3 regions of the Actinomadura sp. NPDC048394 genome follow, and region 1 is predicted to be linked to each of the others. Evidence: riboswitches for the same ligand, from Rfam matches in the RefSeq annotation. Region 1 holds a riboswitch; each other region holds the start of a gene.

Region 1 (7,148 bases):
TCCTCCTTCAGGCCGAGCGCCTCGCGCAGGCCGGGCAGCGTCACCGAACCGCCCCACATCTGCCGCGCCCGCAGCATCGCCAGCACCAGGTCGACGCGCGTCTCCCCGGCCGGGGCGGCGCCGAGGACGTGCAGGCCGTCGCGGATCTGGACGTCCTTCACCTCGCACAGCCAGCCGTCCACGTGCAGCAGGAAGTCGTCGAACTCGGCGTCGTGCGGACGGTCGTCCAAGCCGAGGTCGTGGTCCAGGCGGGCGGCCTGGATGAGGGTCCAGATCTGCGCGCGGATCGCGGGCAGCTTCGCCGGGTCGAGCGCCGCGATGTTCGCGTGCTCGTCGAGGAGCTGCTCCAGCCGCGCGATGTCGCCGTAGCTCTCCGCCCGCGCCATCGGCGGGATCAGGTGGTCGACGAGCGTGGCGTGCGCGCGCCGCTTGGCCTGCGTACCCTCGCCCGGGTCGTTCACCAGGAACGGGTAGACGAGCGGCAGGTCCCCGACCGCCGCGTCCGGCCCGCAGGACGCCGACATCCCGGCGGACTTGCCGGGCAGCCACTCCAGGTTCCCGTGCTTGCCGACGTGGACGATCGCGTCCGCGCCGAACTCGTCCGCGACCCACCGGTACGCCGCCAGGTAGTGGTGGCTCGGCGGAAGGTCCGGGTCGTGGTAGATCGCGACGGGGTTCTCGCCGAACCCGCGCGGCGGCTGCACCATCACGACGACGTTCCCGGACCGCAGCGCGGCGAGCACGATCTCGCCGTCCGGGTCTTGGGAGTCGTCCACGAACAGCTCGCCGGGCGGCGGGCCCCAGTGCCGCTCGATGCCGTCGCGCAGGTCCTGCGGGAGCGTCGCGTACCAGGCCTTGTACCGCGCCGCCGGGATGCGGACGGGGTTGCCGGTGAGCTGCGCCTCGGTCAGCCAGTCGGGGTCCTGCCCGCCCGCCGCGATGAGCGCGTGCATCAGCGCGTCGCCCTCGGCGGGCAGTTCGCCGCCGACGTCGTAGCCGCGCTCGCGCATCTCGGCGAGCAGCTTCACGACGCTGGCCGGGGTGTCGAGCCCGACCGCGTTGCCGATCCGCGCGTGCTTGGTCGGATACGCCGACAGCATCAGCGCGACCCGCTTGTCCTGCGCCGGGACGTGCCGCAGCCGCGCGTGCCGGACGGCGATCCCGGCGACCCGCGCGGCGCGCTCCGAATCGGCGACGTAGACGCTGAGGCCGTCCTCGTCGGTCTCCTTGAACGAGAACGGCACCGTGATGATCCGGCCGTCGAACTCCGGCACCGCCACCTGCGTCGCGGTGTCCAGCGGCGACAGGCCGTCGTCGTTGGCCTCCCACGCCGCGCGCTCGCTGGTCAGGCACAGCCCTTGCAGGATCGGGACGTCCAGCCCGGCGAGCGCGCCCACGTCCCACGCCTCGTCGTCGCCGCCCGCGCCCGCGAACGCCGGCTTCGTACCGCCCGCCGCGAGCACGGTGACGACCAGCGCGTCGGCCCGTCCGAGCGTGTCCAGGAGTTCCTTCTCGGCGGTGCGCAGCGACGCGCAGAACACCGGGAGCGCCTGCCCGCCCTTCGCCTCGATCTGCCGGCACAGCGCCTCGACGAACGCGGTGTTCCCGGCGAGGTGATGGGCGCGGTAGTACAGGACGCCGACGACCGGCCCCTCGCCCGACCGGCGCTCGCGCTCCAGCACGCCCCAGGTCGGGGTGGGCGCCGGGGGAGCGAACCCGAACCCGGTGAGCAGCACCGTGTCGGACAGGAAGGCGAACAGCTCGGCGAGGTTGCCGGGACCGCCGTGCGCCAGGTAGGCGTGCGCCTCGGCGCTCACCCCGGCGGGGACGGTCGACAGCTCCATCAGCTCGGCGTCCGGTGCCTGCTCGCCGCTGAGCACCACCACGGGACGCGGCCCCGCGAGCAGCGCGTCGAGGCCCTCCTCCCACGCGCGCCGGCCGCCGAGCAGCCGCACGACCACCAGGTCGGTGCCGTCCACGAGGGCGGGCAGGTCGTCCACGGACGTGCGGGCCGGGTTGGCGAGCCGGAAGCCGGCGCCGCTCGCGCGCGCACTGAGCAGGTCGGTGTCCGAGGTGGACAGCAGCAGGATCACGCGGATCGCGTCCTCACCCGGGGTCCTCGCCCCGAATCGCAGGTCAAGACAGCGGCGGCACGGAGTCTCCTGGCTCCCGGATCGGCGCTCGCCCCGGCCTTCCCGCTCGCGCGGTGGCCTTCGGTGGGGTCCGCTCCCCGGTGACAGTGGCGGGACCGCGCCGGATTCGCACCGGCTTCCTCCCTTGCCGCCGCCCACACCCTAACCCGATTCCTTCCGGCCCGGCGCGCCCGGGGGAGCACCGTGGGACGATCTTCCGATGCGACGGGAGAGCGAGCCGGTCTCGTGGCGGTTCCAGCGCTGGGCGGCGCCCGCCGGGCTGGCGGTCCTGGTCGCCGCCTCCATCGCCACGGTCGGTGCGACGGTGGGCGGAGAGACCCCGCAGACGGCAGGGCGTTTCGGCTACCAGGCACCGCGCTTCATGCTCAGCGCGGGACGGCAGGGGCCGTGGATCGAGGTGCGCACGCCGCCCACCGTGAACGGGCCCGGGCGCGTCGTCGACACGGTGCGGCCGCCGGACTCCGCGGGTGAGGTACAGGAGATCCTCGCCGGGCCGGGCGGGAGTTTCGTCGTCGCGGCGTCCCGGAGCGACCCGTGCGAGACGCGCCTCTTCCGGTTCCGGCTGACCGGTGACGGCCACGTGACCGGGCTCGCGCCGCTGCGCGGCGGCACCACGCCCGCGCTGGTCGCCGGCCTCGCGATGAACCGCCGAGGCGACCGGCTCGCCTACACGACCGCCCCCTGCGCGCCGCACAGTTTGGCCGCCGCGAGCCCGCCACGTGCCGCGCTGACCGTGCTGGACACCGCGACGGGGAGCCGCCGCACCTGGAGCGCGGCCGGGCCCTCGGTCATCGGCGAGATCGTCTGGGCCCGCGACGGGCGGACGCTCGGCTACGCCACCGGCGACGTCGTCCCCGGGGCCGGGCAGGACGCCGCCGTCCGGAACGTGACCGTCCGCGCGACCGACACCCGCGAAGGCGGGTCCGGCCTGCGCGAGGGGCGGGTCCTGTTCCGCGCGCCGGGCGGTCCGGGGGCGGTCTCGTCCGCCACCATGAGCCCGGACGGCCGGACCGGATACGGGCTCATGCGCCGGCCGGACGCCGTCGTCCTGTTCGCCTTCACCGAAGGGAGGCCGATGCGGGTCACCCAGACGATCTCGCGGAAGCCGGGCGAGGGCGTCGCGATCGGCCTCGTTTCGAGCGGGGAACCGCGTTATGCCTGCTTGAACGGCCTGGACGCGTTCGGCAGGGCCGTCGACGGCGCGTTCCAGACGACCTTCGCGGGGTTCGGGCACTGCGGCTCGGCGATGGCCTACTGAGCGGTCGCGTTCCCCGGTCCGGGTTAGAGTTCCGGCCGTGTCGTCGTCTTCGCGTTCGGAGCCGGACCGGTGTCCGGGGGCCCTGCGGGTGCATGCCGCCGCCGATGGGGGGCTGGCGCGCGTCCGGCTGCCCGGCGGCGCGCTCGCGCGGGCGCAGCTCGACGCGCTCGCCGCCGCCTCGCGCGAGCTGGGCGACGGCTTCCTCGAACTGACATCGCGTGCGAACCTGCAGATCAGGGGGCTCGCCGACGGGGCCGAGACCGAGCTGGGCGAGCGGCTTCGCGAGGCCGGGCTGCTGCCGTCCGCGACGCACGAACGCGTCCGCAACATCCTCGGCAGCGTGCTGACCGGACGCGACGGAGACGGGCTGCTGGACGCCCGGCCGGTCGTGGCGGCGCTGGACGCGGGCCTCTGCGCCGACCCGGAGCTCGCCGGCCTCCCCGGCCGGTTCCTGTTCGCGGTCGACGACGGGCGCGGCGACGTCATCGCGCTGCGCGCCGACGTCGGCCTGTACGCGGTGGCGCCGGACGCGTTCGCGCTGGTCCTCGCCGGAAAGGACAGCGGCCTGCGGGCCCGTCCCGAGGACGCCGCCGCGCTCGCGCTGGACGCCGCCCGCGCGTTCCTGCGCGTCCGGACGAGCGAATGGCGGCTCGCCGAACTCGGCCGCGACCTTCCGCTGGCGGGGGACCGGGCGGAGCCCGTGCCGGTTCCCGCGACCCCGCGCAGGACGCCGCTCGGCGCGATCCCGCAGCGGGACGGGCGGACGGCGTTCTCCGGGCTGGTCCCGCTCGGCCGCCTCGACCCGGCCGGGCTGGGCGCCGCCGGGGAGATCATTGTCACTCCGTGGCGGGGCGTCGTCATTCCCGGCGTCGCGGACATGTCACACTTCCCTGGCCTGGTCACCGGACCCGACTGGGCGGGGCTGACGTCCTGCGCGGGCCGTCCCGGCTGCGCGAAGTCGCTCACCGACGTGCGCGCGGACGCGGCCCGCGCCCGCCGCGCCGGCGGCGGCCTGCCGGTGCACTGGTCGGGCTGCGAGCGGCAGTGCGGGCGGCCCGCCGACCGGCACGTCGCGGTCGTGGCCGTCCCCGGCGGCTACGAGGTGCGGCTCGGCGGCGAGGTCCGCGCCCGGCCGCACGACCTGACGGCGACGGCGGCGGCCGCCGCCACGACACGGAGGAGCGAGTGATCGACTACGTCCGCGACGGCGCGGAGATCTACCGGCGGTCGTTCGCGACCATCAGGGCGGAGGCGGACCTCGCGGGGCTGCCGGACGACGTCGCCCGGGTCGCCGTCCGCATGATCCACTCGTGCGGGATGACCGACCTGGTCCGCGACCTGGACCACGCGCCCGGCGTCGTCGCGGCGGCCCGCGAGGCGCTGCTGGCCGGGCGCCCGATCCTGTGCGACGCGCAGATGGTCGCGGCGGGCGTCACCCGCCGGCGCCTCCCGGCGGGCAACGACGTGGTCTGCACGCTCGCCGACCCCCGCGTGCCCGCGCTCGCGGAGAAACTCGGCACCACCCGCAGCGCCGCCGCGCTGGAGCTGTGGCGGGACCGGCTCGGCGGCTCCGTCGTCGCGATCGGCAACGCGCCGACCGCGCTGTTCCGGCTGCTGGAGATGGTCGCGGACGGCGCGCCCCGGCCCGCCGCCGTGCTCGGGATCCCGGTCGGGTTCATCGGCGCGGCCGAGTCCAAGGACGCGCTCGCCGCGTCCGGCCTGCCGTACCTGGTGGTGCGCGGGCGGCGCGGCGGCAGCGCGATGACCGCCGCCGCGATCAACGCCATCGCCAGCGAGGAAGAGTGATGACCGGACACCTGTACGGGGTGGGGCTCGGCCCCGGCGACCCGGAACTGATCACGGTGAAGGCGGCCCGGCTCGTGGAGTCCGCGGACGTGGTCGTGCACCACGCGGCGCGGCACGGGCGCAGCATCGCCCGCCGCATCGCGGCCCCCCACCTGCGCGAAGGGCAGATCGAGGAAGCGCTGATCTACCCGGTCACCACCGAGAGGACCGACGACTACCGCGCCGTGCTGGAGGAGTTCTACGAGCGGTGCGCGGCACGGCTCGCCGAGCACCTCGACGCCGGACGCGACGTCGTCGTGCTGTGCGAGGGCGACCCGTTCTTCTACGGCTCGTACATGCACCTGCACAAGCGGCTCTCCGGCCGGTACCCGACGACGGTCGTGCCCGGCGTGACGTCGGTGAGCGCCGCGTCCGCCGAGCTGGGCCGCCCCCTCGTGGAGCGCGACGAGGTGCTGACCGTCCTGCCCGGCACGCTGCCGCCCGACGACCTGGCCCGCCGCCTCGCCGTGACCGACTCGGCCGCCGTGCTGAAGCTCGGCCGGACGTTCGGCGGCGTCCGCGCGGCCCTGGACGAGGCGGGCCGCCTGGACGACGCCTGGTACGTCGAGCGCGCCACCACCGACGGGCAGCGGGCGCTGCCGCTCGCCGACGTCGACCCGGAGACCGTCCCGTACTTCTCCGTCGCGATCCTGCCGAGCCGCGTGCACGAGCGGACCCGCCGCGAGCTGCCGGAACCCGCCGCGCCGGGGGAGGGACGCGGCGAGGTCGCGATCGTCGGGCTCGGCCCGGCGGGCCGCGAATGGCTCACCCCCGAGGCGCAGGACGCCCTCGCCACCGCCGACGACCTCGTCGGATACGCCCCCTACCTGGCGCGGGTGCCCGCGAACCCCCGGCAGGAGCGGCACGCGTCCGACAACCGGGTCGAGTCGGAGCGGGCCGAGTTCGCGCTCGCGCTGGCCGAGCGGGGACGCCGCGTGGCGGTGGTGTCGTCGGGCGACCCGGGCGTGTTCGCCATGGCCGCCGCCGTGCTGGAGGTCGCCGCCGAGGAGCGCTGGAAGGACGTCCCGGTGCGGGTCCTGCCGGGGCTGACCGCCGCGAACGCCGTCGCGTCCCGGATCGGCGCGCCGCTCGGGCACGACTACTGCGTGCTGTCGCTGTCGGACCGGCTGAAGCCGTGGGACGTCATCGCGTCCCGCCTCGCCGCCGCCGCTGCCGCCGACCTGGTCATCGCGATCTACAACCCGGCGTCGAAGACCCGGACGGAGCAGGTCGCCAAGGCCCGCGACGTGCTGCTGGAGCACCGCTCGCCGGACACGCCGGTCGTCATCGGGCGCGACGTCGGCGGGCCGGAGGAGAGCGTCCGGGTGGTCCGGCTCGGCGACCTCGACGCGGACGGCGTCGACATGCGGACGCTGCTGCTGGTCGGCTCGTCGCAGACGACGGTCGCCGAGCGCGGCGACGGCCGCACCACCGTGTTCACGCCGCGCCGCTACCCGGCATGAGCGAGCCAGGCCACCGCTTCCTCGACCGTCGCGGCGATCGGGACGCCGACCGGCGCGGGCGGCCGGTCGACCATGACGACCGGGACGCCGAGGGTGCGGGCGGCGGTGAGCTTGGCGGAGGTCATCGCGCTGCCGCTGTCCTTGGTGACCAGCGCGTCGATCGCGTGCTCGCGCATCAGCGCCAGCTCCTCGTCGACGGTGAACGGCCCGCGCGCGAGGACCGTCTCCATCCGCGGCGGCAGCGGCGGCTCCGGCGGGTCGACGGACCGGACGAGGAACCAGCGGTCCGCGTCGCCCGCGAACGCGGCGAGGTTCTTGCGGCCGGTGGTCAGGAAGACGCGCTCGCCGGGCAGGTCCGCGGCGGCGGCCTCCAGCGACGGGACGCGCCGCCAGTCGTCGCCGGGCCCCTCCGTCCAGCCGGGGCGGCGC
Region 2 (7,148 bases), on a different contig from region 1:
CGGACACCAGCACGACCTGCGCGAGCCCTTCGCCGACCGCGCTCCGCAGCGCGTCGAGGCCGACGGGGACGAAGCAGTCGTCCGGCAGTTTCGGCAGCATGCGGCGGGCGGTCTCCGCCGCGTCCGCGCCGTGCATCACCAGCGTCCGCCGTACCGCGGGCGCCTCTGTCGCCTGTGTCCCGGTCATGCCCGTCCCTCCTGGTCGTGGGCGTCGAGCCTCCCGGAGGCCGCGCCCGGCCCGGGGCGCGGCGCGCCGCGCGCCCCCGGATCGGTCAGCATTCCGGACCGTCCTGACGGAGATCGGTGGCGATGCGGCTGAAGACGAACATGTCCCGGTTGACGCCCTCGGCGTCGCGTTCCGCGCCCCGCGCCACCCCTTCGCGCAGGTAGCCGGCCTTCTCCGCGACCCGGATCGAGGCGTGGTTGCTGGTGAGGGCGCGCAGTTCGATACGGAACAGCCCGCAGTCCCGCAGCGCCCAGTTCGAGACGAGCGTGAGAGCCTCCGTGGCGTACCCCCGCCCGCGCGCGCTTGACCGCACCCCGTATCCGACCTCGCAGGTCAGTTGCGCCCAGTCGACTTTGAACAGGCCGATGGTGCCGATAAGGCCACCCGTCTCGCGGTCGGTCACGGCCAAGTGGATGCCGAGGCCGAAGCGGTGCACCTTGTGGACGCCCTCGCGCAGGAACCAGGCGAGCGGCTCGGCCTCCAGCGCGTCAGGGAAGTTCGGCGGGAGGAAGTCCTCGCCCGCGCGGATCACCTCGATCAGGTCGGGTGCGTCGTCGAGCCCGAACGGGCGCAGGACGAGGCGCCCGGCCTCCAGGCGCACGCTCCCGGTGAAGACGTCCACACCTCTCCCTCCACCCGCATCCCCGCCATGCCCGCAGGCGGGGCCGTCACAGGCAGGCCGCGACCATCCGGCTGGCGAACCAGGGCGATCCGGCCCAGTGCACGTGGAGGTACGACGCGACGCAGTCGCCCCGCACGAAGCCCACCGGACCGGACGCGGACCACTGCCAGGCGGCGGTCTCCCCACGGTCGGGGACCGTCACCGTGCGGTGGAACTCGTGCCCGTGCACCCGTTCGCCCGCGCGCGCGACGACCGAGTCGGCCACCGCCACCGCGGCACGATAACCCAGCGTCAGCCGCGGGGCCATGGCCGCTCTCGCGCCATTCAGCACACCGCACATGGGCGCGCCGTCGAGTTCCTCCGCGAGGTATAGGAGTCCTGCGCACTCGGCGTACACGGGTCGGGACGTCTCAGCGAACGCCGCCAGTTCCTCGCGCAGCGGCTCGTTGGACGACAGCTGCGCCGCGTACACCTCGGGGAACCCGCCGCCGACGACGACTCCGCGCGTCCCTTCGGGCAGGCCCTCGTCCTGCAACGGATCGAACCGCACGACCTCCGCGCCCGCCGCTTCGAGCAGTTCCTCGTTCTCCGCATAGCCGAACGTGAAGGCGGGACCGCCCGCCACCGCGATGCGGGGACGTCCGGCATGTTTCTCCGGTACGGCCTCGGACGGATCCCACGGCGCGGCGTCCAGCTCCGGCGCCTCCCGGGCCAGCGCTAGGAGGGCGTCGAGGTCGCATGACGCCGCGACGAGTTCGCCCAGCCGCCGGACGGTGTCCACCGCTTCCGCGCTGCGTTCGGCCGCCGGTATGAGCCCGAGGTGCCGGGACGGCGTCGCGGCGTCGTCGGTGCGGCGCAGCGCGCCCAGAACCGGCAGCCCGAGTTCCTCGACGGCCTCGCGGCACATGCGCTCGTGGCCGTCGGAACCGAGCCGGTTCAGGATGACGCCGCCGACGCGGACCGTCCCGAACGACCGGAACCCGTGGACGAGCGCCGCGACGGACCGTCCCGCGGCGGCGGACGCGTCCACGACCAGCACGACCGGCGCGTCCAGGAGCGTCGCGACATGCGCCGTGGACGCGTAGTCCCCTCCCCCGGCCGAGGCGGACGGCCCGAGCCCGGCCGCACCGTCGTACAGGCCCATGACGCCCTCGACGACGGCTATGTCCGCGCCCTCCGCGCCGTGCAGGAACAGCGGCACGACCAGGTCCTCGGACGTCAGCCAGGGATCCAGGTTCCGGCCGGGGCGGCCCGTCGCGAGCGCGTGGTAGCCGGGGTCGATGTAGTCCGGGCCCACCTTGTGCGGTGACACCTGCAGGCCGCGCATCGCGAACGCGGCCATCAGCCCGGTCGCCACGGTCGTCTTGCCGCTGCCCGACGAGGGCGCCGCGACGACGAGCCGCGGGACGGTCACCACTCGATGCCCTTCTGCCCCTTCTGGCCGCTGTCCATCGGGTGCCGCACCTTGCCCATCTCCGTGACCAGGTCGGCGGCCTCGATGAGGCGCGGGTCGGCGTCCCGGCCGGTGATCACCACGTGCTGGTTGCCGGGACGGTCCGCCAGCGTGGCCACGACGTCGTCGACGTCGACCCAGCCCCACTTCATCGGGTAGGTGAACTCGTCCAGGACGTAGAGGCGGTACGTCTCGGCGGCCAGGTCGCGCTTGATCTGCTCCCAGCCCTCGCGGGCGTCGGCCTCGTGGTCGGCCTCGGTGCCGGGCCGCTGGATCCACGACCAGCCCTCGCCCATCTTGTTCCAGAACACCGGCCCCCCTTCGCCGGTCTGCTCGTGCAGGCGGCCGAGCGCGAGCAGCGCGTTCTCCTCGCCGATCCGCCACTTCGCCGACTTGACGAACTGGAACACCCCGATCGGCCAGCCCTGGTTCCAGGCCCGGAGCGCGAGCCCGAACGCGGCCGTCGACTTCCCCTTGCCCGGCCCGGTGTGCACCATCACCAGCGGCCGGTTGCGGCGCTGCCTGGTGGTGAGCCCGTCGTCCGGCACGTACTCCGGCTTGCCCTGCGGCATCTCAGCCCCTGCTTCCTGGATCTGCGCTTGCTGGATCTGCGGCGGACCGCCCGGCGGTCACGCGACGTTCCGCGCGCCGCCGCGCGCGTCGCGGACGACGCCGGCGAGCGCGTCGGCGGCGAGGCGGTCGAGCCGGACGACCTCGGCGCCGAGCCGGGCGCCGAGCGCGGCGGCGAGGCCGAGCCGCACCGGCCCGGACTCGCAGTCGACGACCACGGACGCGACGCCGGCGAGCAGCCCGGCCGCCCGCGACGGGTCGGGGCCGTGGGTGGCGCGGCCGTCGGTCACCACGACCAGCAGCGGGCGCCGGGCCGGGTCGCGCAGCCGCTCGACCCGCAGCACCTCCGCCGCGCGCATCAGCCCCGCGGACAGGGGCGTGCGGCCTCCGGTCGGCAGCGCGTCGAGGCGGCGCGCCCCGGCCTCCACCGACGACGTGGGCGGCAGCGCCAGGTCGGCGTCCCTCCCCCGGAAGGTGATGAGGCCGACCTTGTCGCGCCGCTGGTAGGCGTCGAGAAGGAGGCTCAGGACGGCGCCCTTCACCGCGCGCATCCGCTTGCGCGCCGCCATCGACCCGCTGGCGTCCACCACGAACAGGACGAGATTGCCTTCCCGCCCGTCGCGGACCGCTTCGCGCAGGTCTTCGGGTTGGACGACCAGACCGGAACCGGTACGTCCCCGCGCGCGCTGGTGCGGTGCCGCCGCGCGGAGCGTCGCCGTTAGGTGCAGCCCGCGCGCGCCCGGCCGGGCACCCGAGACGCGCCCGTACGGGCTGCGCGCCTTGGAACGCCGTCCCGGCGCACCGTCGCCCAGCCCGGGGACGGTGAAAAGGCGCGGCTTGTAGGCGGCGTCCGCGGGCGCGGGCTCGCTCTCACCCGAACGCCCCGGGCCGCCGCTCTCCACGGACGGCTCCGACTGTTCCGCCTGCGGCGGGACGGCAGGAGGCGGGACGGACGCGTCCTGTTCGGGGCCGTCGGGAAGGCCGCCGCCTCCCCCGTCCGGTCCGCCGGGCCCGTCGTCGGAAGGCCCCGGGTCGTCGGGCGGCGGTTCCGGATCGTCGCCGTGCTCGTCGAGGACCTCGTCGAGCTTCTGCCGGTCCAGGCCGGGCGCGTCGAACGGGTCGCGGCGGCGCCGGTGCGGCAGCGCGAGCCGCGCCGCCGTCCGCACGTCGTCGGCCGTCACCGCGTCGCGGCCGTGCCAGGCGGCCAGCGCGATCGCCGCGCGGGCCGTCACCAGGTCGGCGCGCAGGCCGTCGACCTCGAACGACGCGCATACGGCGGTGATCTGGCGGAGCGCGGCGTCGGTCAGCTCCACGGCGGGCAGCCGGTCGCGGGCGGCGGCGATCCGGTTGGCCAGGTCGGCCTCGTCCTCGGCGAAGGCCGCGGCGAAGCCGTCCGGGTCGTCCTCGAACCGCAGCCGCCGCCGGACGACCTCGGCGCGCTCGGCCGGGTCGCGGGTCGCGGCGACCTCGACGGTCAGCCCGAACCGGTCCAGCAGCTGCGGGCGCAGCTCGCCCTCCTCCGGGTTCATCGTCCCGACCAGCAGGAACCGCGCCGCGTGCCGGACCGACACGCCCTCGCGCTCCACGTACGACTCGCCCATGGCCGCCGCGTCCAGCAGCAGGTCGACCAGGTGGTCATGGAGGAGGTTGACCTCGTCGACGTACAGCACGCCGCGGTGCGCCGCCGCGAGCAGGCCCGGCTCGAACGCCTTCACGCCCTCGGTGAGCGCGCGCTCGATGTCCAGCGAGCCGGTGAGCCGGTCCTCGGACGCGCCCACCGGCAGCTCCACCAGCCGCGCTGCCCGCGCCTCAGCGCCGCCCGCGGCGTGCGGGCCGTCCGGGCCGTCCGGGCAGGACGGGTCGGGGTCGGCGGGATCGCAGGAGAACCGGCAGCCCGGCACGACCGGCACCGGCGGCAGCAGCCCGGCCAGCGCGCGCACGATCGTCGACTTCGCGGTGCCCTTCTCGCCGCGCACCAGCACGCCGCCGACGCCCGGCGACACGGCGTTGATCAGCAGGGCGAGCTTGAGATCGTCCATCCCGACGACGGCGGAGAAGGGGTAGCGCGCGCGGGCGCGCCGCTCCGGCCGGCCGGCGCCCGTCTTCGACGCGGGTCGCACGTGTCGTCATCCTTCCTCGGGTGTCCACGCCCGTGGCGGTGCCTGTCCGACGGCCGGAGTCTCCTGGCTCCCGGATCACCGCGCTCCCTCGGCCTTCCAGCACCGCGTGCCGTGGCCGCGTCGAGGGGGCGCTCCCCTGGTCACAGTTGCGGGACAGCCCCGGATTCGCACCGGGTTCCTCCGCGTCCGTCGCCCGCCCAGGATCGCACACCGGCCGGGCGCGCTCGACCCGGCGGTCTATCGGCGGAGTGATGGTCAATGTTGGCGATACGCCAATGAGAATGGTCTACTGGTCGGTATGGAGCGACGCGCAGCCCCGCGCGGCGAGGCCGCCGGAGCCGCGACGCCGCGCCCGGGCGCCACCAGGACCCCGAAGGCCCGCTATCAGCGCCTGCCGCGCGACGAGCGGCGCGACCAGATCCTCGACGTCGCGCGCCGCATGTTCACCGAACTGCCGTACGCGGAGGTCGCCACGGCGGCGATCGCCCGGGAGGCCGGCGTCCAGCGCGGGCTCATCCACTACTACTTCGGCACCAAGCGCGAGCTGTTCCTCAAGGTCGTCCAGGGCCTGACCGCCACCGCGGCGGTGCAGGCGCCGCCGCCGGACGAGCGGATGACGCTGCCCGAGACCGTCGAACTGTGCGTGAACCTGTTCCTGGACACCGCCGAGCGGAACGCCACCACCTGGTTCGCGGCGCTGGACGCGGAGGGCTTCGGGCAGGACCCGGAGCTGCTGGACATCGTCAACCGGTTCCGCGACCGGACGGTCGAGCACATGCTCGCCGTCCTGCGGGTGCCCGCGCCGACCGGCACGCTGCGGGCCGTCCTGCGCGTCTACTCCGGGCTCGCGGACGCGGCGACGCGGCAGTGGCTCCAGGAGCGGACCCTCGACCGCGCGCAGGTGCAGACGCTGCTGACCAGGTCGCTGCTGTCGATGGTCACCGACATCGCCCCCGCGCTGGAGGCCCGGGACGCGGAGCCCGGGCCGGCGAGCGGGGAGCGCCTAGAGGCCGGGAACCGGCTGCTGCACTCCGCCGCGCACCGGGACGGCGAACCAGACGGCCTTGCCGCGGACGCCCGGGCCGAGCCGTGACAGCGTCCGCAGCATGCCCCAGCGCCCGCACGACAGCTCCCGGACGATGCTGAGCCCGCGCCCGCAGTCCCCCGACGTCCACGAGTAGCCGGGCAGCGCCGCCTCGGCGTAGGCGTCGAAGACCGCGCACCGCACCTCGCCGCCGGCCAGAGCCCCGGGCCGGTCGGACGGGCCGCCGGACGGGCCGCCGGGGTCGCCGGACGGGCGGGGCTCCGGGCCGGCGGCCGGGTCGCCGAGGTAGAGCCACAGCTCGTGCGGGCCGTGGTCGCCGGCGTGCTGGTGGGCGTTGGTGGCCAGCTCGCTCACCATGAGCTGGGCGTCGCCGATCACCTCGTCCCGCACGCCGAGCGAGGCGAGCGCGTCGCGCAGCACGCGGCGGGCGTGGCTCGCGCAGCCGGGGCCGCCGGGCAGCGCCCACACCCAGCCCGGCCTGGCGCCGGCCGGTCCGCGCGCGGCGCCCGCGGCCATCGCGTCGGCCATGGTGTCGGCGGCGAGGTCGGCCACCGGGTCGGAGGGGGCGCCCGGCGGCGCCGCCAGGCCGGGAGCGGCCGGGGCGGCGGCCGTCCGGTCGTGCCCGGCGCGCGGCCCGGCGGTGTGCCGCGTCGCGCGCGGGCTCGCGTCGGTGGTCTCGGGCGGGGTCTTCACGAGTGCCTCCCGCGGGCCGCCTGCCCGGGCGCGCGGTCCGGTCGCCGTCACGTTCGGTCCCCGAGCAGTCACGCATTCAAGCGTCTCGTGAGATTCTCACGTACGCAAGCGGCTTCATGGAATTGCCCTGCCCTTCGTGCCGGGTTCGCCAATCGCGTTGTGGCGCGGCCCGAGAGCGGCGAGACTTCGCTCCCATGACCTACCGCCCCACCGTTCGTGGCCGCCGTCTGGCGCGGGAGCTCCGCAAGCTGCGCGAGGAGCAGGGACTCACCCTGCAGGAGGTGGCGGACCGCCTCGACTGGTCCCGGGCCACCGTCTCCCGGCTGGAGACCAGCCAGACCCGGCCGCGCCCCGGCGACATCGCCGACATCCTCGACCTGTACGGCGTTCCGAGCCCCGACCGCGACGCGCTGATCACG
Region 3 (7,148 bases), on a different contig from region 1:
CATCGAGATCAACGGCTACAACATGGAGCTGGTGCCGACCGCGCACATGGCGTTCTTCTCCTACGTGGACCGCCCGGGCATCGTCGGCGCCGTCGGCAAGCTGCTCGGCGACGCCGAGGTCAACATCGCCGGCATGCAGGTCGGCCGGGACGCCAAGGGCGGCAAGGCGCTGATCGCGCTGACCGTCGACTCCGGCATCCCGCCGCAGCTCGTGGACGCGATCACCGCCGAGGTGGGCGCCGACATGGGCCGCCGCGTCGACCTCGACTGATCTCTGGGCGACCGTGACGGGCGGGTGTCCGGCTTCGGCCGGGCCCCCGCCCGTCGCGTTCCTGCCCACCGTCACGTCTCACATGTTGAGATTTTACGCCACGGGTCGGGACAGTCGCCGGAACGGCGGGTACCGTCGCAAGTAATCATGCGGCGTTTCGCGGTAATCCTTCGCTGCCGCAGCGGGGCCTGACATCGGCGGGCCGGCACCGCTGCGGAGGTTTCGCCCGGCCATCAGCCCGATCCCGCGCCCGGACCCGTGCGAACCACGCGTCCCGGCGGCCCCGGCACCCAGCCTCAGCGATTCGGAGCGATCATGAACGACACCACCCGTACCACCGTGCCCGCGGACGACGCCGCCGAGGAGGCGGCCCGCGCCCTGCAGACGGCCCTGGACCGCCGCGACAACGGCGGCCACCCCTCCCGCTAGCGCGCCCCGCCCTCCCGGCCCTGCGGCGGCCTCGCGGCCGTGCGCCGGGACGGGCATGGCAGGGTGAACGCCATGCCGTCGCCGATGCCCGCCGGGCCCGGGGAGGTCAGGGAGGCGCTGAGCGCCGCCGGGCGCCTCGGGCCGTACTTCGCGATCTCCACCGATCCGGCCGAGGAGGCCGATCCGACGTGGCGGCCGCTGCCCGAACGCGACCCGGAACGCCTCGCGGGCCTCACCGGCCTCTACGCGGAGCGGCTCGGCACCGGCGAGCGGCGCGTCGCCGCGTCCATCCTGTTCCAGGGCCTCGCGTCGCGCCTCTGGTCGCCCGTCGTCGCGGCGGCGGCGCTGGGCGTCGTGCCCGACCTGGCCGGCCTGCACTGGCGGTGGGCGCCGGGCGCCCCCGTAGCGCTCTGGCTGGCCGAGCCGCGCGGGCACCGCGCCGGCGGCGCCGCCGAAGCCGCCGACCTCGTCCACGGCCAGGTCGTCACGGGCCAGCTGGAGCCGCTGCGCGCGACGATGCTGACCTTCACGAGCCTCGCGGACGGCCTGCTGTGGGGGAACGCGGCATCGGCGCTCGCCGGCGGCCTGAACGTCGGCCCGCCGGACGGCGCCCGCACCGCGATCGTCCGCGAACTGCTGTCCCGCCCGCCCCTGGCGGGGACCGGGACGCTGGGCCCGCACGGCTTCACCCGGCGCAACTGCTGCCTGTACTACCGCGTCCCGCCCGGCGGCGAGATGTGCGGCGACTGCGGCCTGCGCCGCCCGCCGCGCCGCGCCGCGCCGTCGCCACGGAGGCGCCCGTGACGACGGCCCGCGGCCCTCAGACCAGGACGGCGGCGCGCCGCCGCGCGACCGAACGCTCGGTCAGGTACCCGAACAGCAGCCCGATCGTGGCCCACAGGACGAGCTGGACGCCCAGAGAGGCGATCCGGAAGTTCCACAGGACCGTCGCCGGGAAGTGCTCCGGGATCGCGTCGGGCTTCGGCGTGAGCCGGTACACGACGGCCAGCAGGACGGCGTAGCCGACCGCGGTGACCGTGATCGCGTTCCAGGCCCCGAGCCGGGGGACGAGGCGGCGGCACACGATCACCGCCGCGGTCGTCGCCAGGACGCCCAGCGCCATCATGCAGAAGTACAGCGCCGTCCGGCTCCCGATGGTCGCCGGGTTGCCGACCGCCGGGGGCGTCGCGGGGTACTTCAGGAACGGCACCAGCTCGATCGCGACGAACCCGGCCAGGGCGACCAGGGCGGCCGTGGCGCGCGCGCCGAGCCGTCCGAGCCGTCCCGCCGCGAAGGCGAACGCGATCGAGAACAGGCCGCCGAGCGCCACCCCGTACACGGCCATCGCGGTGATCAGCCCGGCCGTCTTCTGCACGCCCCGGCCGACGACCTCCGGTTCGTGCCCCGCGTGCTCGGCGTGCGCCCGCGCCTCCTCGAATGCGATCGCGTGCCCGACCTGCGGCTCCCCGTACAGCCAGGCGACGACCAGGGCCAGGGCGGCCGCCGCCAGGCCCGCGAGCATCCCGCGGACCAGCAGTGCTCTCATCGACATCTCCTCGAATCGGAATCCCCGGCCACCGCGCGAGCGCGCTATCTGACCGGTGGACGACGCCGGAGGCGAGTCCACCGGGAAGCTCGCGAAGCGAGTTCGCGCTCGCCCAAGCACGGTCAAGGGCCGAGCCGCCAGGCGAGGCCCTTGGGCCGGGCTTGCGTGGAACTCAGTGGCAGGGGAAGCCGAGGAGGTGGCGGCCGTCGTGGGTGAACTCGTGCACCCAGGTGCCGCCGAAGATCGACGTGGCGCCCTGCTCGGCGCCGACGAAGTAGATCAGGATCGCGGCCAGCACGACGGCGAGCACCGCCCACGGCACGATGTCGCGGATCGGCAGGCGCAGCGGCGCCGCGGACGGCTCGGCCTGCGGGGACGTGGCGGACGGTACGGCGGACTCGGCCATGTCGGGGTTCTCCTCACGGGGTGCACTCGCCCCGGTTGCGGGAGGACGACGGGTCAGTGTCCTGACTCCCAGATCGCCGTCTCCCGCCGACCTTCCCGCCGGTGGCCCGGCCGTGGTCGTGCGGTGGGGGGAGACTCCCTGGTCACAGTGGCGGGACCGTCCTGGATTCGCACCAGGTTCCTGCGCACCGTCGCCTCGATGTGAACTTGTCGAGGAGAGCGTCCCTTCTCCCACCCGGCCCGTCAACCCCGCGAAAAGTGACAAAGGTGACGCCGGGTCGCCGGCGGCGAGACCCGCGTACCGGGATATGAGACGAACGCCCAAGCAGTGAGACGTTTGCAGTACAGTACGCCCATGGCTTCCCGCAGCATTCGTCTGGCCGTCATCCCCGGTGACGGGATCGGCCCCGAGGTGGTCGCCGAGGGACTGAAGGTCCTCGAGGCCGTCGCCCCGTCCAGCGACCTCGCGTTCGAGCAGACCTCCTACGACCTGGGCGCCGCCCGCTGGCACCGGACCGGGGAGACGCTGCCCGACTCGGTGCTGGAGGAGCTGCGCGGCCAGGACGTCATCCTGCTCGGCGCCGTCGGCGACCCGAGCGTCCCGAGCGGGACGCTGGAGCGCGGGCTGCTGCTGCGGACCCGGTTCGAGCTCGACCACTACGTCAACCTCCGCCCGGTGAAGCTGTTCCCGGGCGTGAAGACCCCCCTCGCCGACGTCACGCCGGACGACATCGACATGGTCGTCGTCCGCGAGGGCACCGAGGGCCCCTACACGGGCGTCGGCGGCGTCCTGCGCAAGGGCACCCCGCACGAGGTCGCCACGCAGGAGAGCGTCAACACCGCGTTCGGCGTCGAGCGGGTCGTCCGGTACGCGTTCGAGGTCGCCGCGTCGCGGCCGCGCAAGAGGCTGACGCTGGTCCACAAGGACAACGTCCTGACCTTCGCCGGTGATCTCTACCAGCGCGTGATGAAGCAGGTCGGCGCGGAGTACCCGCAGGTCAGCACCGACTACTGCCATGTCGACGCGGCCACCATGTTCTTCGTCGGCCAGCCGCAGCGGTTCGACGTCGTCGTCACCGACAACCTGTTCGGCGACATCATCACCGACATCGGCGCCGCGATCGCCGGCGGCATCGGGCTCGCCGCGTCCGGGAACGTCAACCCCGACCGGACGGCGCCGTCGATGTTCGAGCCGGTGCACGGCAGCGCCCCCGACATCGCGGGGCAGGGCAAGGCCGACCCGACCGCCACGATCCTGTCGGTCGCGATGCTGCTCGACCACATCGGCGCCGGCGACGCGGCCCGCCGGGTCGAGCAGGCCGTCTCCGACGACCTGGCCGAGCGCGGCGCGCTCGGGACGCGGTCGACCGCGCAGATCGGCGACGCGATCGCCAAGCGAGTATCGGGCTGAGGGCGCGCCTCTCCGGCTACGAGCAGGGACACTCCGGGCGCGCCTCGCGGCGCGCCCGGTTTTCCGTATGCGCCGCGTACGAGGAGTGGGGTCGAGGAACGAAGTACGACAATAGGGACTAAGGACGCCGCAGCGGCAATGGAGCCGCACCGGCGATCGGGAGAGGACGAACGGCGATGAGCGACACCCTGGACTTCGAGATCACGCTGACCGAGCGGCCCGCGACGGCCGCCGAGCGCGAGCGCGTCCTGGCCGATCCGGGCTTCGGCCGGTACTTCACCGACCACATGGTCACGGTCCGGTACTCGGCGGACCGCGGCTGGCACGACGCCAAGCTCGAACCCTACGGGCCGATCCCGATGGACCCGGCCAGCCAGGTGTTCCACTACGCCCAGGAGCTGTTCGAGGGCCTCAAGGCCTACAAGCAGCCGGACGGCTCGATCGTCACCTTCCGGCCGTACATGAACGCGGCCCGGATGAACCGCTCCGCCAAGCGGATGGCCATGCCGGAGATCCCCGAGCAGCTGTTCGTCGACGCCGTCGAGCTGCTCGTCCGCACCGACAAGGAGTGGGTCCCCGACACCGAGGGCCACAGCCTCTACCTGCGGCCGTTCATGTTCGCCACGACCCGCGCGCTCGGCGTGAACAGCCCGGCGAACGAGTTCCTGTTCATGGTCATCGCCTCCCCGTCCGGGCTGTACTACCCGTGCGGGATCAAGCCCGTCTCGGTGTGGCTGTCGCAGGACTACACCCGCGCGGCGCCGGGCGGCACCGGCGAGGCCAAGTTCGGCGGCAACTACGCCGCGTCGTTCGCCGGCCAGGCCGAGGCCGTCGAGCAGGGCTGCGACCAGGTCGTCTGGCTCGACGCGGTGGAGCACCGCTGGGTCGAGGAGGTCGGCTCGATGAACCTGATGTTCGTCTACGGGTCCGGCTCGCAGGCCCGGCTGCTCACCCCCGCGCTCACCGGCACGCTGCTCGCCGGCGTCACCCGCGACTCGATGCTCAAGCTGGCCCCCGACCTCGGCATCCCGGCCGAGGAGGGCAAGATCAGCATCGACGAGTGGCAGGCCGGCTGCGCGTCCGGCGAGATCACCGAGGTGTTCGGCTGCGGCACCGCCGCGATCATCAGCCCGGTCGGCCGGGTCAGGGGCCACGACCGGGAGTGGACGATCGGGGACGGCGAGCCCGGCGAGATCTCGATGCGGCTGCGGCAGGAGCTCGTCGGCATCCAGTACGGCACCCGCCCCGACCCCTACGGCTGGGTTCACAAGATCGTCTGATCGGTGGAAGCGCCCGATGGCGCGCCCGTCCCCGGGTGCGCGCCATCGGGCGCCGTTATGTGCGGCCGGGTCAGCGGCCGAAGCGCACCGTGGTGGTGATCGCGGAGCCGGCCGTCTTCGGGCTCACGCCGCGCGCGTCCGGGTTGATCGCGTAGTGGAAGGCGAACCCGACGAAGGCCCGTCCGGGCTTGCCGCCGACCTGCACCGGGAACGTGCACGTGCCCGAGAGGGTGTAGACCTTGCGGACCCGGTGCGGCTTGACCGTGGAGTGCCACACGTAGCCGACGGGGATCACGTGCCGGTCGTGGTAGTGGCCGTTCAGCCCGGTGGCGGTGCAGACCGCCCGGCCCCGCGCGATCGCCCGGAGCTTGCTGCTCGTGATCTGGAACGACCACGGCATCGGGTACTGCCGCGAGTACCGTCCGGTGAGCTTCACCTGCGCGTGGAACGCGCCGATCCGGTCCCGGTGCGCGAAGCCCTGATGCCGTTTGGTGAACACGAAGTAATGGGCCGCGGCCGCGGGGGCGTGGTGCCCCGGACGGCCCGCCGCGGACGCGGCCGAGGCGGCGCCGAGCGCCATTGCCAGAGCCGTTCCGGAGATCACGGCCGTCCGGCCGAATGTGTGCATGCGCATGACAGGCATTCCCTTCGGAAATGGTCGCCGTCCGCCGGGAGCGGCGGGCGGCCGTGCCGGGTCCGCCGGCCCGGGCCCTCAGTCCCGCTCGGCCCGCCGCACGTCCAGCGCGCGGTAGGCGTAGCCGTCCTGCTCGGCTTCCTCCCAGGTGAACAGCACGCTCTCACCGGGATCCAGGGAGGCGAAGCCGCCGGGCACGGTGCGGACGGCGGAGAAGTGCGCCCAGACCTCGCCCGGGACGTCCGGCGAGACGAGGACTCCCCAGCCGCTCTCGTCGTCCCAGGACGCGACCGTTCCGCGAACCGGATCACCGCTCATCGCAATCCCCTCCTCCGGCGGACAGCGCGATCCTCTGGCATTTACCGAGCCTTGCGCAAGCGCGTTTACGCGATGAAAACCTTACTTAACCTTGGGAGATCATTTCTCCCATTTCCAAAAAGCGTTTTCGGGGGAAATGGCGGTGGACTTCACGATGTGCGCGGCATTGGGGGGCGGCGGCCGCGGTCACGGGCCGGTCGTCTCAGCATCCGAGACGGGTGTCCATGCATGGCGGAGGGTGTGGCAGACTGGACCGCATCATGCGCCTCAGCCTCGTCATTATCGGCTGGCGCGCCGGCAACTAACGGGACACCGCCGGCGCGCAGACCTCTCACGTCCGTGAGGGGTCTTTTTTGTGCCCTGGCGCTGATCGCCCATCCCTGGGGGGACCCACACCATGCACGGCGACGACTTCCACGTCTACGACACCACGCTCCGCGACGGCTCGCAGCAGGAGGGGCTGAACCTCTCCGTGGCCGACAAGCTCGTCGTCGCACGCCACCTGGACGACCTGGGCGTCGGCTTCATCGAGGGCGGCTGGCCCGGAGCCAATCCCAAGGACACCGAGTTCTTCAGGCGGGCCCGAACAGAGCTCGACCTGAGGCACGCGCGGCTCACCGCGTTCGGCGCGACCCGCCGGGCCGGGGTGAAGGCGGCCGACGACCCCCAGGTCGCCGCCCTGCGCGAATCCGGCGCGTCCGTCGTGACCCTGGTCGCCAAGAGTCACGACAGGCACGTCGAGCTGGCCCTCCGCACGACCCTGGAGGAGAACCTCGCGATGATCCGCGACACGGTCTCCCACCTGCGTGCGGAGGGCCAACGAGTCTTCCTGGACGCCGAGCACTTCTTCGACG

The links. A riboswitch is a leader RNA that binds a small molecule or an ion and turns the genes downstream of it on or off. The one in region 1 is predicted to bind cobalamin.
Region 2: linked by a shared signal. The riboswitch ahead of AB0C78_RS33770 (putative cobaltochelatase) and the one ahead of cobN (cobaltochelatase subunit CobN) in region 1 are both predicted to bind cobalamin.
Region 3: linked by a shared signal. The riboswitch ahead of AB0C78_RS38500 (CbtB domain-containing protein) and the one ahead of cobN (cobaltochelatase subunit CobN) in region 1 are both predicted to bind cobalamin.

What each region holds. Positions count from the first base shown of each region.
Region 1 covers NZ_JBEZJL010000078.1:14,133-21,280, forward strand. Annotated here, with positions in the region: gene cobN (cobaltochelatase subunit CobN) at 1-2,099, opposite strand, end outside; cobalamin riboswitch at 2,156-2,275, opposite strand; gene AB0C78_RS40085 (hypothetical protein) at 2,353-3,411, shown strand; gene AB0C78_RS40090 (precorrin-3B synthase) at 3,449-4,600, shown strand; gene AB0C78_RS40095 (precorrin-8X methylmutase) at 4,597-5,217, shown strand; gene cobJ (precorrin-3B C(17)-methyltransferase) at 5,217-6,719, shown strand; gene AB0C78_RS40105 (cobalt-precorrin-6A reductase) at 6,707-7,148, opposite strand, start outside.
Region 2 covers NZ_JBEZJL010000055.1:63,184-70,331, forward strand. Annotated here, with positions in the region: gene AB0C78_RS33750 (hypothetical protein) at 1-187, opposite strand, end outside; gene AB0C78_RS33755 (GNAT family N-acetyltransferase) at 273-848, opposite strand; gene AB0C78_RS33760 (cobyrinate a,c-diamide synthase) at 895-2,265, opposite strand; gene cobO (cob(I)yrinic acid a,c-diamide adenosyltransferase) at 2,259-2,873, opposite strand; gene AB0C78_RS33770 (putative cobaltochelatase) at 2,931-4,991, opposite strand; cobalamin riboswitch at 5,048-5,172, opposite strand; gene AB0C78_RS33775 (helix-turn-helix domain-containing protein) at 5,290-6,084, shown strand; gene AB0C78_RS33780 (ATP-binding protein) at 5,995-6,729, opposite strand; gene AB0C78_RS33785 (helix-turn-helix transcriptional regulator) at 6,924-7,148, shown strand, end outside.
Region 3 covers NZ_JBEZJL010000072.1:1,461-8,608, reverse strand. Annotated here, with positions in the region: gene serA (phosphoglycerate dehydrogenase) at 1-271, shown strand, start outside; gene AB0C78_RS38510 ((2Fe-2S)-binding protein) at 773-1,504, shown strand; gene AB0C78_RS38505 (CbtA family protein) at 1,521-2,246, opposite strand; gene AB0C78_RS38500 (CbtB domain-containing protein) at 2,419-2,652, opposite strand; cobalamin riboswitch at 2,686-2,877, opposite strand; gene AB0C78_RS38495 (3-isopropylmalate dehydrogenase) at 3,007-4,062, shown strand; gene AB0C78_RS38490 (branched-chain amino acid aminotransferase) at 4,239-5,342, shown strand; gene AB0C78_RS38485 (hypothetical protein) at 5,413-5,976, opposite strand; gene AB0C78_RS38480 (cold shock domain-containing protein) at 6,055-6,294, opposite strand; gene cimA (citramalate synthase) at 6,692-7,148, shown strand, end outside.